2 regions of the Pseudarthrobacter sp. J1738 genome follow, and region 1 is predicted to be linked to the other one. Evidence: predicted binding sites of a transcription regulator. Region 1 holds the regulator's gene; the other holds the start of a gene.

Region 1 (6,306 bases):
GAATCAAAAATCACCACTTCGGTCCGTGTACCCGGAACCGTATGGGGGAACTCGCTTCCCGTTGCAGCCTTTGAACCGGCGCTTCGTCCTGAAATCGGCGTATCGCTCATAGCGGCGGTCCTGATGACCTAGACTCACTCCCTTAGGTTTGACTGCCCGCTGAATGGACTAAAAATCTGAACACAACACAGCAGACGCGTACCCCTAATACTACGTTAGAGACGGTTCACCGGGACCGGAGCGTCTGCGCGTCACTTGGTGTCAGCTACGTCTCAGAGAAGTATCAATCGGATTGCAGTTGGCGTTCTGACCAACTTCCAGCACGCATTGAACCAGCCCATTGTGTCAAGCTGAATAGGCCGAATCGACTAAAGGAACCCGTATGCCCCGCAAGAGCCGCAGAGGAATGAGCACAAGCATTACCGCCGTGTGCTGCCTCAGTGCTGCCCTAGCGTTGTCAGCATGTACGGCGTCCCGGGAGACTACAACAGTCCCCACATTAAGTCCCAGCACCGCGGGCCAAAGTGTAACGCTCAACTCCTCGAGTGCTCCTTTGGAATCCACGGCGGCGGCCAACGAAGCTCCGGTTTACTGGATTGGCCGAGCCGGCGACGACGCTTTCTTGTACCGTGAATTCCGTACCGTAGACAATGCCGCCAACGCAGAGAATCCCATCACCGACGCCTTGCGAATCATGATGTCGGAGAAACCACTGGACCCTGACTACTTCACTTCGTGGCAGTCTCCGCAAAAGCTAGCAACCTCGATTTCCGGCAAGAACATTATTACGGTGGATCTGTCTCCAGATGCCTTTAGCGCCAACATGGATGCTGGAATGGCTCAGCGAGCTGTACAGCAATTGGTGTATACGGCCACTGCAGCTGCGTCCAGCTCAGGAATGATCGACGCCGGACAACAAATCCAGGTAGTGGTCTTAGTTGATGGGCACACCGACTACAACGCCTTTGGCCATGTGAAGCTGGGTCAACCGATGCAACGCGATGCCAGCCTTGTCGCTCCGATTTGGGTGATTGACCCGCAAGAGGGAACCAAGTTCCCCACTGGGAAGGTCAGTTTTAACGGTTTGGCATCAACCCTGGGCGAAGCAGTGACGTGGCAGATCTTGCGAAAGAACGCGTCCGGAAACAACACAGTGGTGCTTAATGGTGAGTCAAAGGTTTCCACCGAGGCTGGCAAAGCCGGACTGTTTTCCAGTTCGGCAGATCTGCCTGCCGGTGAATATGAACTACGTGCGACCATCAAACCCGCAACGGGTGCGCCTGCCACCTCAGCGGTGGTTGATACAAAACATTTCAGCGTTAAGTAGCCAGCTTTAGCCTTCTAGGGCACCTCAAAAGCAAGGCCCAGTCACCAGCGAGAATAAAACTCCGACGCCGAGACAATCGCCGCCGGTCCTGCCGTGGAAGAGCGCAGCACGTGGTGACCTAAGAGTGCAAGTTTCGCCCCGGCGTCGAGCATGTTCTGTACCTCTCGCGGTGTAATACCGCCCTCTGGCCCCACAATAAACAGCACTTCTCCGTCTGCTTCTGGCACGGCGCTTTTCAGCACTTCCCGCAGCGGCTCTGTTGCCTCTTCGTGAAGCACAATCGCCAAGCTCGCCGAGCGGATGGCCGTGAGCAGCCCCGCGGATTCGACGACGTTTCGCACCTCCGGGATCACCGAACGGCGCGCTTGTTTAGCTGCTGCCCCTACGCCAGAGCGCCACTTGGCGAGGGCTTTTTCGCCTCGCTCGCCCTTCCACCGCACAATGGCACGTTCTGATTGCCACGGGATAATAGCGTCCACGCCTAGCTCAGTGGCCGTCTCGATGGCTAGTTCATCTCTGTCTCCCTTGGCGAGGGCCTGGACCAAAACCAATCGCGGGGCTGGAGGTGTCTCATGCAGCAATTGGGCGCATTCAACCTCCAAAACCCCGCCTTCGGTGCTGGCAACCGTGCCGCGTAGGCGAACACCAGCGCCGTCAACCACATCAACCGGCTCCCCCACTGTCATGCGTTTGACGGTGATAGCGTGCCGCGCTTCTGCGCCGCTGAGAGCGAAGCGAGCTCCAATGGCCATGCCATCCAGTTGGCCGGCCTCCGTGAAGAAGACGGGGTTGCTCACCCTAGTGGTTTCCCAAACGATCGCGCAGCTTAGCGAAAACCCCACCACTCGAAGCGAGTTTGCCCTCGGTAAATTGTTCAGAACGCAACTTGGCCAATTGCTGCAGCAACTCTTCCTGAGCCGCATCAAGCTTGGTGGGTGTCTCCACCTGCAAGTGCACCTTCAGATCGCCACGGCCCTGGCCGCGCAAGTGGGTCACGCCTAGCCCACGGAGGGTCACAACTTCGCCGGACTGGGTGCCGGATTTAACGCTGATCTCTTGAGCGCCGTCAAAGGTGTCCAAGGTCACGTCCGTGCCCAAGGCGGCAGCTGTCATAGGAATCGGCAAAGTGGCGTGCAGGTCATCGCCTTCACGAACAAACATGGAGTCATTGTTGACCCGGATTTCTACATACAAGTCACCCGACGGACCGCCCGCAATACCGGCCTCGCCCTGACCAGTGAGCTGAATGCGTGTTCCTGTGCCAACCCCGGCAGGGATTTTGACAGTTAGCGAACGCAAGCTGCGAATTCGTCCTTGACCGTTGCACTCATTGCACGGGTCCTTGATAACGGTTCCAAAGCCTTCACAGGTTCCACATGGAGCAGCCGTCATAACGTTGCCCAAAATGGAGCGGACCGCACGTTGCACTTGTCCGCTACCGCCACAAATATCGCAGCGCTCGGGCTGGGATCCCGCACGGCAGCAGCTGCCATCACATGTGGGACAAACGATGGCGGTTTCAACGTCGATCTTTTTGTTGACGCCAAATACGGCATCTTTGAGGTCAATACGAACACTGATCAACGCGTCCTGACCACGGCGAACCCGCGAGGCAGGACCTGACGCAGCACCACCGCCGAAAAAGCTTTCAAAAATGTCTTGGAACGCAAAGCCCTGGCCTGCATAACTTCCGCCGCCAAAACCATTGTCGGTGCCGTTTTCATTGCCGGTGGTGTCATAAACACGACGTTTCTGCGGATCGGAGAGGACCTCATAAGCGTGGGTGACTGCCTTGAAGCGCTCAGACGCGTCCTCGCCCGGATTAACATCGGGGTGCAAGGTGCGTGCGAGCTTCCGGTAAGCCTTCTTGATCTCCTCGCCACTTGCTTCGCGGGAGACGCCAAGAACTTCATAGTGGTTGCTCAAGTTACTTCTTCACTTCCTCTTCAACTTCGTTTTCGCTACATAAGTCGCTAGGGAAACGACTTCAGCCTGCAAGAATTTTTGACAAATAACGCGCCACGGCTCGGACGGCAGCCATGGTGGTTGGGTAGTCCATCCGGGTGGGACCGAGGACACCAACCTTGGAGACAGCTTCTGGCCCGTATCCGGTAGCCACCACGGACGCCTCAGCCAAAGAATCATTGGCGTTTTCGCGACCAATACTGACCGTGACGCCACGCGGATCCGTTGACATTTCCGTCAGTAGCCGCAGCATCACCACTTGTTCTTCAAGCGCTTCAAGCACGGGACCGATGCTCAACGGGAAATCACCAGTGGACCTGGCTAGGTTTGCTGTTCCGGCCATCACAATGCGATCTTCACGGTTGTTCTGCGAAAGCAGCCGCAAGGCGTTGGAGATTTCAACGGCTACTACTCGTAAGGGCATGGGAACTGTCAAGGGCACTGCCGCGATTGTCTCTGGCAATAGGTTCAGTGGAGTACCTGCAGCCACAGACAAAAACTTTGCTCGCAAAGCAATCAACTGTTCTTCGGGCAGTTCTGTTCCAATTTCAATGACTTTTTGCTCAACCACGCCAGTGTCCACAATCAGGACGATCAATACCTGACGAGGTGCCAGTTGAACGAACTCTAGGTGCCGCAGCTTGGCCCGACTGAGGTGTGGATACTGGACCACCGCAACTTGGTTGGTGATTTGTGAGAGCAACCTCACTGTCCGATCCAAGACGTCATCCAGGTCATCAGAGCCATTAAGTAACGATTCAATGGCCCGACGCTCTGCAGCCGAGAGCGGCTTCACCGACGAGATTTGGTCCACGAAAACCCGATAGCCCTTATCCGTAGGGATTCGGCCAGCGCTCGTATGGGGCGCCGTAATCAGACCTTCGTCTTCAAGGGCTGCCATGTCATTGCGGATGGTGGCGCTGGAAACGCCCAAATGATGCCGCTCCACGAGCGCCTTGGAACCCACTGGCTCACGCGAGTGCACATAGTCCTCCACGATGGCGCGTAATACTTCAAGCCGGCGCGGGTCACTCACATGCATTCACCTCCAAGTGGTATTTCGGTTAGCACTCTGTATGCTCAAGTGCTAAGTCTAGTATGCGTCATTCGCCCCTTGGGGCAGCAAATTTTAGAAGCCACAGCGGAGCTTGATATGTCTTACAGTTCATGGGGTCCGCAGGACCTCACTCCTGCCAAGCAGCAACAGCTTGCTGAAGTTCCTGTGGAACTCGGCATGGTGTTGGAGGACGTGCAGTCAGGTTGGGTGGGCGCCGTAACGCGGGTAGAAAAATCTGGCGGCATGCACGTCGTAGCCCTAGAAGACAACCGCGGCAAAACTAAGTCGTTCCGCCTAGGCTTCGGGTTTTTACTTGAAGGTGTGCCCATCAAGCTCACCGCGCCTGCCCCCAAATCACGCACCATGGCCCCAGCACTCACCGCATCCGGTTCAATCCGGGTTGAGCAGCGCGCTCAAGTGGCCAAAGCGAGCCGAATTTGGGTTGAAGGAAAACACGACGCCGAACTCGTTGAGAAAGTTTGGGGTGACGATCTGCGTGTTGAGGGCATTGTGGTTGAACCTCTTCACGGTGTTGACGACCTCGCCGCCGCCATCCGTGCTTTCCAGCCAGGGCCCCAGCGGAAACTAGGAATCTTGGTTGATCACTTGGTCCACGATTCAAAGGAATCAAAGATCGCAGCCGAGGCAATGGCGGTTCCCGGTGCAGCAGCAAACGTACTTATTGTGGGACACCCCTACGTAGATGTGTGGCAAGCCATCAAACCAACAACTTTGGGAATTCCGGCGTGGCCACAAGTCCCCCGCGGTACCGATTGGAAAACTGGAATCCTCAAGGCTTTTGGTTGGCCACACGGCACTGCCGAGGACACCGGTCTAGCCTGGCAACGTTTGCTATCTCGGGTTAATAGCTACGCAGACCTAGAGCCCTCGCTCTTGGGCCGCGTTGAAGAAGTCATTGACTTTCTGACGGCCTGAGTGTTGGAGCTCATTTACGCAAATAGCGGGGCACAGCAAGTATCCTTGATAGAGGCCGCATCCCGGCGAACCCAAAGCACCTCGGTGGACCAACCGCCGCCAAGAGATTTGAAGGAAACGCACCGTGGCACAGGACGCCAGCACCCCACCACCCGCCTCACAGAATTCCTCCCCAGGGCCGCATCACGGCGAGCCGACGGAATTCCATGGCGTAGCAGCAAATGCGTTGCCGCTCACGGCCAGTGAAGATCGTCAGTGGGCAACTTTGGCGCACTTTGGCGGGATTCTTGGCTTTGTGCCGTCTCTGTTGATCTACCTGATTTTCAAGGAGCGCGGCCCTTTTACAGCGCAAGAATCCAAAGAAGCATTGAATTTCACTTTGCCTCCAACGATTGCTGCAGTGTTGGCCAACATCTTGGTCCTTGTCCCCGTAGTGGGAAATATATTTGCGGTGATTGCCACGCTGATCTGGATTGCTCTGACCATTTTCTCGGTCAACGCCGGTGTTCACGTAAACCGCGGCCAACCGCACCGTTACGCCTTTAATCTGCGCCTCATTCACTAGCCAAGAGGATAGAAATGATGGTCCCCCTTGGCGGCTAGCGTCTAGAGGTCAGGGAGGATTTGGCGCACCACAGCGTCAGCCAGCAACCGGCCCTTGAGGGTCAGCTTAAGCGTCCCGGCAAAGGCAGCTAGCGGTTCGACCAGCTCCTGGGCAATCAGACCGGCAATTTGTTTACGGCCCTCCTCGGACAACTCAGCAACGTCTAGACCGGTAGCCAAGCGGGTAGCCAGCATCACGTTCTCCACGTGTCTAGTTGCCTCATCTAGCGTTTCGCGGCCAGCCGCTGGCGAAGCGCCCGTCCCCAAGCGGTTGGCATAGGCGGTGGGGTGCTTAACATTCCACCACCGGACACCGCCAACGTGTGAGTGGGCGCCTGGCCCAATCCCCCACCAATCAGTTCCGCGCCAATACGCCAAATTGTGTTCGCAACGATCTGCCGGTGTTCGCGCCCAATTG
Region 2 (6,306 bases), on a different contig from region 1:
CAGGAGCGCTGGTGGACACGGGAGTTACCGGGTTTGAAGTCATGGATAAAGACTAGTCGGGGCGGCTGGGAGTTATGTCAGCTCCCAACTAACGGGCGCGGCACCCTGTAGTTCAAGCAATTCGTTCACCCGGCTAAAAGGCTTGGACCCAAAAAAGCCTCGGCTCGCGGACAATGGCGAGGGATGTGCGCTGACCACACTCGGGAACTCATTCACTAAAGGAAGAACCTGTTGAGCGTCTTTGCCCCACAGTACTGAAACCAGCGGCAAGGGGTGACCCAAGGCGTCCAGACGCGTGGCCAACGCAATCACTGCCGCCGTCGTAATTTCATCCCAGCCCAGCGAACGGTGTGAAGCGGCCGCCCCAGAACGTACTGTCAGGGTTCGGTTCAGGAGCAGTACACCTTGCCGGGACCAGCCGCTGAGGTCACCGTGAGCTGGAGGGTGGATGCCCAAGTCAGAGGAGAGTTCTTTATAGATGTTGTTCAGGCTCCGGGGGAGGGGGCGGACCGAGCCATTAACAGAGAAAGACAAACCCATCGCATGACCCGGGGTGGGATAGGGGTCTTGACCCACAATCAGGACTTTGACGTTCTCCAGTGGAAGCGCGAAGGCGGCAAAAACTGCGCTCGCTGCCGGGAGGACACTGCACGGGGCTGCGGCTTCCTCAGCTGCGAGACGCTCCAAAACTCGGCGCAAGGCCGGTTCAACCGGGGTCAAGGCGGGGACCCAGCTGCGATGAACCAATTCTTCCAAGGCTTGTGAACGGAGGTCCACATAGCTGGGACCGCTTTGGGCCGCTGTGGCAGGCAGTTCGAAGAGGGCTTCTGGATCACTCACCCGTCCATCTTGCACCACGTAGGTGCACTATCGCCCAAACGTGCTGACAGTGAGGAAGACACTCGAATGACATGGATGTAATTCGGTTCTAGTATGGAAGGAGCGTCGAACGGAAAGGGGCATCAGAATGTCTACTGCAGCGCAAGCAGCACCCGGCTATGGAACCGCCTCCGGACACGCCCAAACCGAGCCCAAAACTGGTGAACTCGGCACCGGTGAATCGTTCGAATTCGCACTCCGCTCTGACTCGGCCCTCAATGAGCGTGAACAGCAGATGCTGGCCCTCGAACGCCAGTGGTGGAAATATGCCGGAGCCAAAGAACAAGCCATTCGTGAACTCTTCGACCTCTCCGCAACGCATTACTACCAACTGCTGAATTCGCTCATCGACACTGAAGCGGCTCTGGCCCACGATCCCATGCTGGTCAAGAGATTGCGTAGACTAAGGACGTCACGTCAGAGGGCACGCACCGCCCGGCGCTTGGGGTCTGACGCATAAGTTTCGGGTCTCGCCCGGCTAGAACACCAGCAAGGACTCCGATAACCATGAGCAAATACCCGCGCGACGAATTTGATCGTGTCCCAGAATCCGCGGGCCGCCAGGGCGTCCACCGCGCCGCCGAATCCACACCACCGCGAGCAGCTCTCGCTCCTGTGTTGATCGCTGGCGCTGCCGCACTGTTGATTGGTCTTTTGGCTTACTTTGTGGTCCCGCAGATCACCGGCAAGCAAGTAGCGGCGAGCCCAAGTTCCAGCTCGCCAGCGAGCACAGCCAGCACAACCACCGCCCCGGCCGCTACATCACCAGCGAGCACAGGGCCAGCAACTACAGGGCCAGCAACTACAGCGCCGGCAACCACTGCGCCAGCTACTGAATCGGCGACGCCGAGCCAAACACCAACGCCCAGCGAGGCTGGCGAGGACAAAACTGTTCCCGTCTCGGTCTACAACGCCACGACAACCGCTGGACTTGGGGCGAGCGTAGGATCAAATCTTCAGAATAATGGCTGGACCTTGGGTGCGGTGGCCAACTGGCAGGGCGCACAGCAATCCACCTCGGTGATCTTCTACAACGGTGCCGTGCAGAAGGCCAACGCAGAGGCGCTGGGGAAGCTGCTGAATATTACTGTTCTGGTTGATACTCCGGACCTAGGGGAGCCTATTTCCGTTGTTTTGGGACCTGGGTTTCAGTAAACAATCGTGAGGATTTCAAGCATGAAGCGCAGCGTTGCCGTGATGATCGCCGGGTTGTTGGCCGCATCGGTGGCTGCCTGCTCGCCGAGCGGTGACAATGCGCGTACTGCCGATGTGCAAGCCAGCGGCGACGCCACCTTGCGGATTGGGCTCATTCTGGATAATTCAGGGAGCCAATCGTTCCTCAACGATTCTGCGCAAGCCGCTGTGAAACTTGCGGTCAAAGAGATCAATGATGCCGGTGGGCACAAGGGCAAAGACGTTGAACTTTTGCCGGTTTACCTCGGGCGGGACACAGCCGAACAGGCCCGCCGTATGGTTGAAGCCAAAGCAGACGCAGTGATTGGCCCCACCGATTCCTCGAACGTGGGACCGGCTGTGGATGTTCTGGCTAAAGCACATACGGTACTGATTTCCCCAGCCGCCACAGCCAACGCCCTCAGTACGTACAAGAGCAACGGTTACTTCTTCCGCACTATCGCCACGGACTCAGCGCAAGCACCAGTATTGGTCAAACTGGCCAAGGATGGTGGCGCGCACTCGGTGGCAGTGCTGCACGAAAAGAGTGACTACGGCAGCGATGTTGCCTCCGCTGTCTCGGCAGCGATCAAATCTGCAGGGCTCACTGAGAGCACAGTTGCAGAATTTGAACCCGGCGCCGCCGGGGAAGCCGTGAGCAAAATCGCCGAAGGTAAGCCAGACGCCGTCGTACTGATTGCTCGAAGCGGTGCCGACGGCGCTATCGCCGAACTGCACAACGCTGGGCTGAGCGGCAAAAAACTGGTGCTCGCCGACGGTGGCTTGGACAACTATGGTGACCGGATCGCCAAAGGTGCCCTTGAGGGGGCGAGTGTTTTGGTTCCCGGAGCCTTCCCGAGCGCCAAATTTCAAAGTGATCTTGTGGCTGTTGAACCGTCCCTCAAGGACATGAGTTTCGCCGCGGAAACCTATGATGCGGTGAATTTGGTGGCAATCGCCGCGGCCTCCGCACAGGACGACGCCGGTGCCTCCATCGCCGCGTCACTGATCGGCGTTTCTGGTCCAGGAGGTCCCAAAAACGATGGCAAAGCCACGGAGTGTAAGAACTACAAGGACTGCGCCGCGTTGCTGGCCAACGGCACTTCGGTGGATTACCAGGGCCAGTCAGGAACCGTGGGTTTTGATAGCCAAGGCGATGTGACCAGTGCTAATTTCATGGTCTTTGGCTTTGGTACGGACAACAAGCCCGTTTATCGTTCGCAAGAGACTGCTGGCAAAGCGTCCTCTTAAGGCGAACGGCCTTGCACTCTCACCCATGGAGTGCTAATTATTGAGTTAGCACTCCAGCACTTTGACTGCTAACCCGGTTTCGTGTGAATCGAGTTGCGTCAAGAGTTGGAGCAAGAGATAACACCTTGCAGGGTGAGGCTTTCGGTCTGCGGCATACAGAGGCCGTTAACGGGAGCCGTCCGTCGCGGGCACCACTGCTGAGGTTCCTTCACTCTTAACGACTGTCCCGAAAGGACTACTGCCGTTATGGCCAAGATCATTGCATTTGATGAAGAGGCACGCCGCGGTCTCGAGCGTGGATTGAACATCCTCGCCGACGCCGTTAAGGTCACCCTCGGCCCGCGTGGCCGCAACGTCGTGCTCGAAAAGAAGTGGGGCGCTCCCACGATCACCAACGATGGTGTTTCCATCGCCAAGGAGATCGAGCTGGACGACCCTTACGAGAAGATCGGCGCCGAGCTGGTTAAGGAAGTTGCCAAGAAGACGGATGACGTCGCTGGCGACGGTACCACCACGGCAACCGTTTTGGCTCAGGCTCTGGTCAAGGAAGGCCTGCGCAACGTTGCCGCTGGCGCTGACCCGCTGTCCCTCAAGCGTGGAATCGAGAAGGCTGTTGCGGCCGTCACCGAGGAACTGCTGGCTTCCGCTAAGGAAATCGAAACCAAGGAACAGATCGCAGCTACCGCCTCCATCTCCGCTGGCGACACCCAGATCGGCGAGCTCATCGCCGAAGCTCTGGACAAGGTCGGTAAGGAAGGTGTTATCACCGTTGAGGAGTCCAACACCTTTGGCCTAGAGCTCGAGCTCACCGAAGGTATGCGCTTCGACAAGGGTTACATCTCCGCTTACTTCGTCACCGACGCTGAGCGTCAGGAAACGGTTCTTGAAGACCCGTACATCCTGATCGTGAACTCCAAGATTTCCAACGTCAAGGATCTGGTTGCTGTCCTCGAGAAGGTCATGCAGTCCAACAAGCCGTTGCTGATCATCGCTGAAGACGTTGAGGGCGAGGCTCTGGCCACCCTGATCGTGAACAAGATCCGTGGCCTCTTCAAGTCTGTTGCCGTCAAGGCTCCGGGCTTCGGTGACCGCCGCAAGGCTCAGATGGCTGACATCGCCATCCTGACCGGTGGCCAGGTTATCTCTGAAGAAGTTGGCCTCAAGCTTGAGACCGCTACTTTGGACCTCTTGGGTCAAGCACGCAAGGTTGTTGTTACCAAGGACGAGACCACCATTGTTGAAGGTGCCGGCGACGCCGACGCCATCGCAGGCCGCGTCAACCAGATCCGTTCCGAGATCGAGAACTCTGACTCTGACTACGACCGTGAGAAGCTGCAGGAACGTCTCGCCAAGCTGGCCGGCGGTGTTGCAGTTATCAAGGCTGGTGCAGCAACCGAAGTTGAGCTCAAGGAACGCAAGCACCGCATTGAGGACGCTGTCCGCAACGCGAAGGCTGCTGTTGAAGAAGGCATTGTTGCCGGTGGTGGTGTTGCCCTGATTCAGGCTGGCGCCAAGGCATTCGCAAACCTCAAGCTTGAAGGCGACGAGGCAACCGGTGCAAACATTGTCCGCGTTGCCATCGATGCCCCGCTCAAGCAGATCGCTTTCAACGCTGGCCTCGAGCCGGGCGTTGTTGTTGACAAGGTTCGCGGTTTGCCGGACGGCCACGGCCTGAACGCCGCAACCGGCGAATACGTTGACCTGCTTGCTGCTGGTGTAAACGACCCGGTAAAGGTAACCCGCTCTGCCCTGCAGAACGCGGCTTCCATTGCCGGCCTGTTCCTCACCACCGAGGCAGTTGTTGCCGACAAGCCTGAGAAGAACGCACCGGCTCCGGCTGGCGGCGACGACATGGGCGGTATGGGCGGCTTCTAGTCCCCAATAGCACTCAGCGTTAGTAACTCACGGCGCGTAACGCTCTGTTTAGCTAAACGCACGACGGCGGCTCTCACCACACGGTGGGGGCCGCCGTTGCCATGTCTCGCCATAGCTGGCCGGCGATAGTGGATCTACTAAGGGTGTGGGAACTGCCGCAAGTGCGAGTCAGTTGGGCGGCGCGGGCCGGGAGTCTGGCAGGATGGTCGAGTGACAATTACAGCTGCTGCCGACGGTTCGGCCCTTGGAAATCCCGGTCCCGCTGGATGGGCTTGGTACGTGGATGAGACTTGCTGGCGCGCCGGCGGTTGGCCGCACGGAACCAACAACCAGGGCGAGCTGATGGCTGTTCTGGACCTGTTCCGGTCCACAGCTCACCTTCCGGAAGAACCGCTGCGGATCCTGTGCGACAGCCAATACGTCATCAACTGCATCACCAAATGGATGCCGGGGTGGAAGCGAAAAGGTTGGCGCAAAGCAGACGGCAAAGCAGTCCTGAATGTAGAGCTCCTCAAGGACATTGACGCGGCTATTGTGGGCCGCAAATATTCTTTCGAATGGGTCAAAGGCCATGCTGGGCACGACCTCAACGAAGCCGCTGACGTGCGAGCCCGCGCAGTAGCAACCGCTTACCAAAACAAAACGACCGTTCCGTCCGGGCCAGGATTCAGTGGCGCTACGACGGCTGATCCAGCCAACGTTGACACAGCAACCACCGGTCCGACAGCGGATGAACCTACCAGCACGGCGGCCGAAGAAGTCCCTGCGGCGGACCAAAAAGTAACAGCCCGCTCGAACGATCTCCTGCAGGACGATCTTTTTAGCAGCCTCGAGGACAATCCCTTCGCTCCGGAATCGGCAAAACCGCAGGACATTGTGGTGGCTCAAGAGCGTGAACTGCTGGACCCAGCGGTCCGGGCAGATATTGGCCGCACTGGTTTGTTGCTCCACAAAAACTTCGAAGAAATTGGCGCGTCGGGCCGGTTGTGGTCCCGAGACGCCATGATCACTTCTTTAGAGGCTGAGGCGCCGGGGCAGATGAGCTTCGAGTTGTTGAGTGCAGAGTTACTCAACCCAACTACGGTGCTCGTGACGTACCGGACGCAAAGCAGAGACCAAGGCCGCACC

Evidence for each region. Region 1 encodes HrcA, which represses chaperone genes, less so after heat shock. Its sites were predicted from a motif close to TTNGCACTCGNNNNNNNCGAGTGCNAA; they were not measured.
Region 2: groL (chaperonin GroEL) is a predicted target of HrcA. The motif match lies at 3,349-3,375, and genes of this name have one in related genera.

The regions. Positions count from the first base shown of each region.
Region 1 covers NZ_JBNPEO010000002.1:48,882-55,187, forward strand. Annotated here, with positions in the region: gene ACQR35_RS03910 (PhoH family protein) at 1-110, opposite strand, end outside; gene ACQR35_RS03915 (GerMN domain-containing protein) at 383-1,327, shown strand; gene ACQR35_RS03920 (16S rRNA (uracil(1498)-N(3))-methyltransferase) at 1,369-2,124, opposite strand; gene dnaJ (molecular chaperone DnaJ) at 2,126-3,253, opposite strand; gene hrcA (heat-inducible transcriptional repressor HrcA) at 3,315-4,328, opposite strand; gene ACQR35_RS03935 (DUF3097 domain-containing protein) at 4,446-5,285, shown strand; gene ACQR35_RS03940 (DUF4870 domain-containing protein) at 5,410-5,850, shown strand; gene hemW (radical SAM family heme chaperone HemW) at 5,892-6,306, opposite strand, start outside.
Region 2 covers NZ_JBNPEO010000003.1:21,892-28,197, forward strand. Annotated here, with positions in the region: gene ACQR35_RS06000 (siderophore-interacting protein) at 1-43, opposite strand, end outside; gene ACQR35_RS06005 (uracil-DNA glycosylase) at 73-840, opposite strand; gene ACQR35_RS06010 (DUF3263 domain-containing protein) at 968-1,339, shown strand; gene ACQR35_RS06015 (LytR C-terminal domain-containing protein) at 1,387-2,034, shown strand; gene ACQR35_RS06020 (ABC transporter substrate-binding protein) at 2,056-3,303, shown strand; gene groL (chaperonin GroEL) at 3,550-5,178, shown strand; gene ACQR35_RS06030 (RNase H family protein) at 5,389-6,306, shown strand, end outside.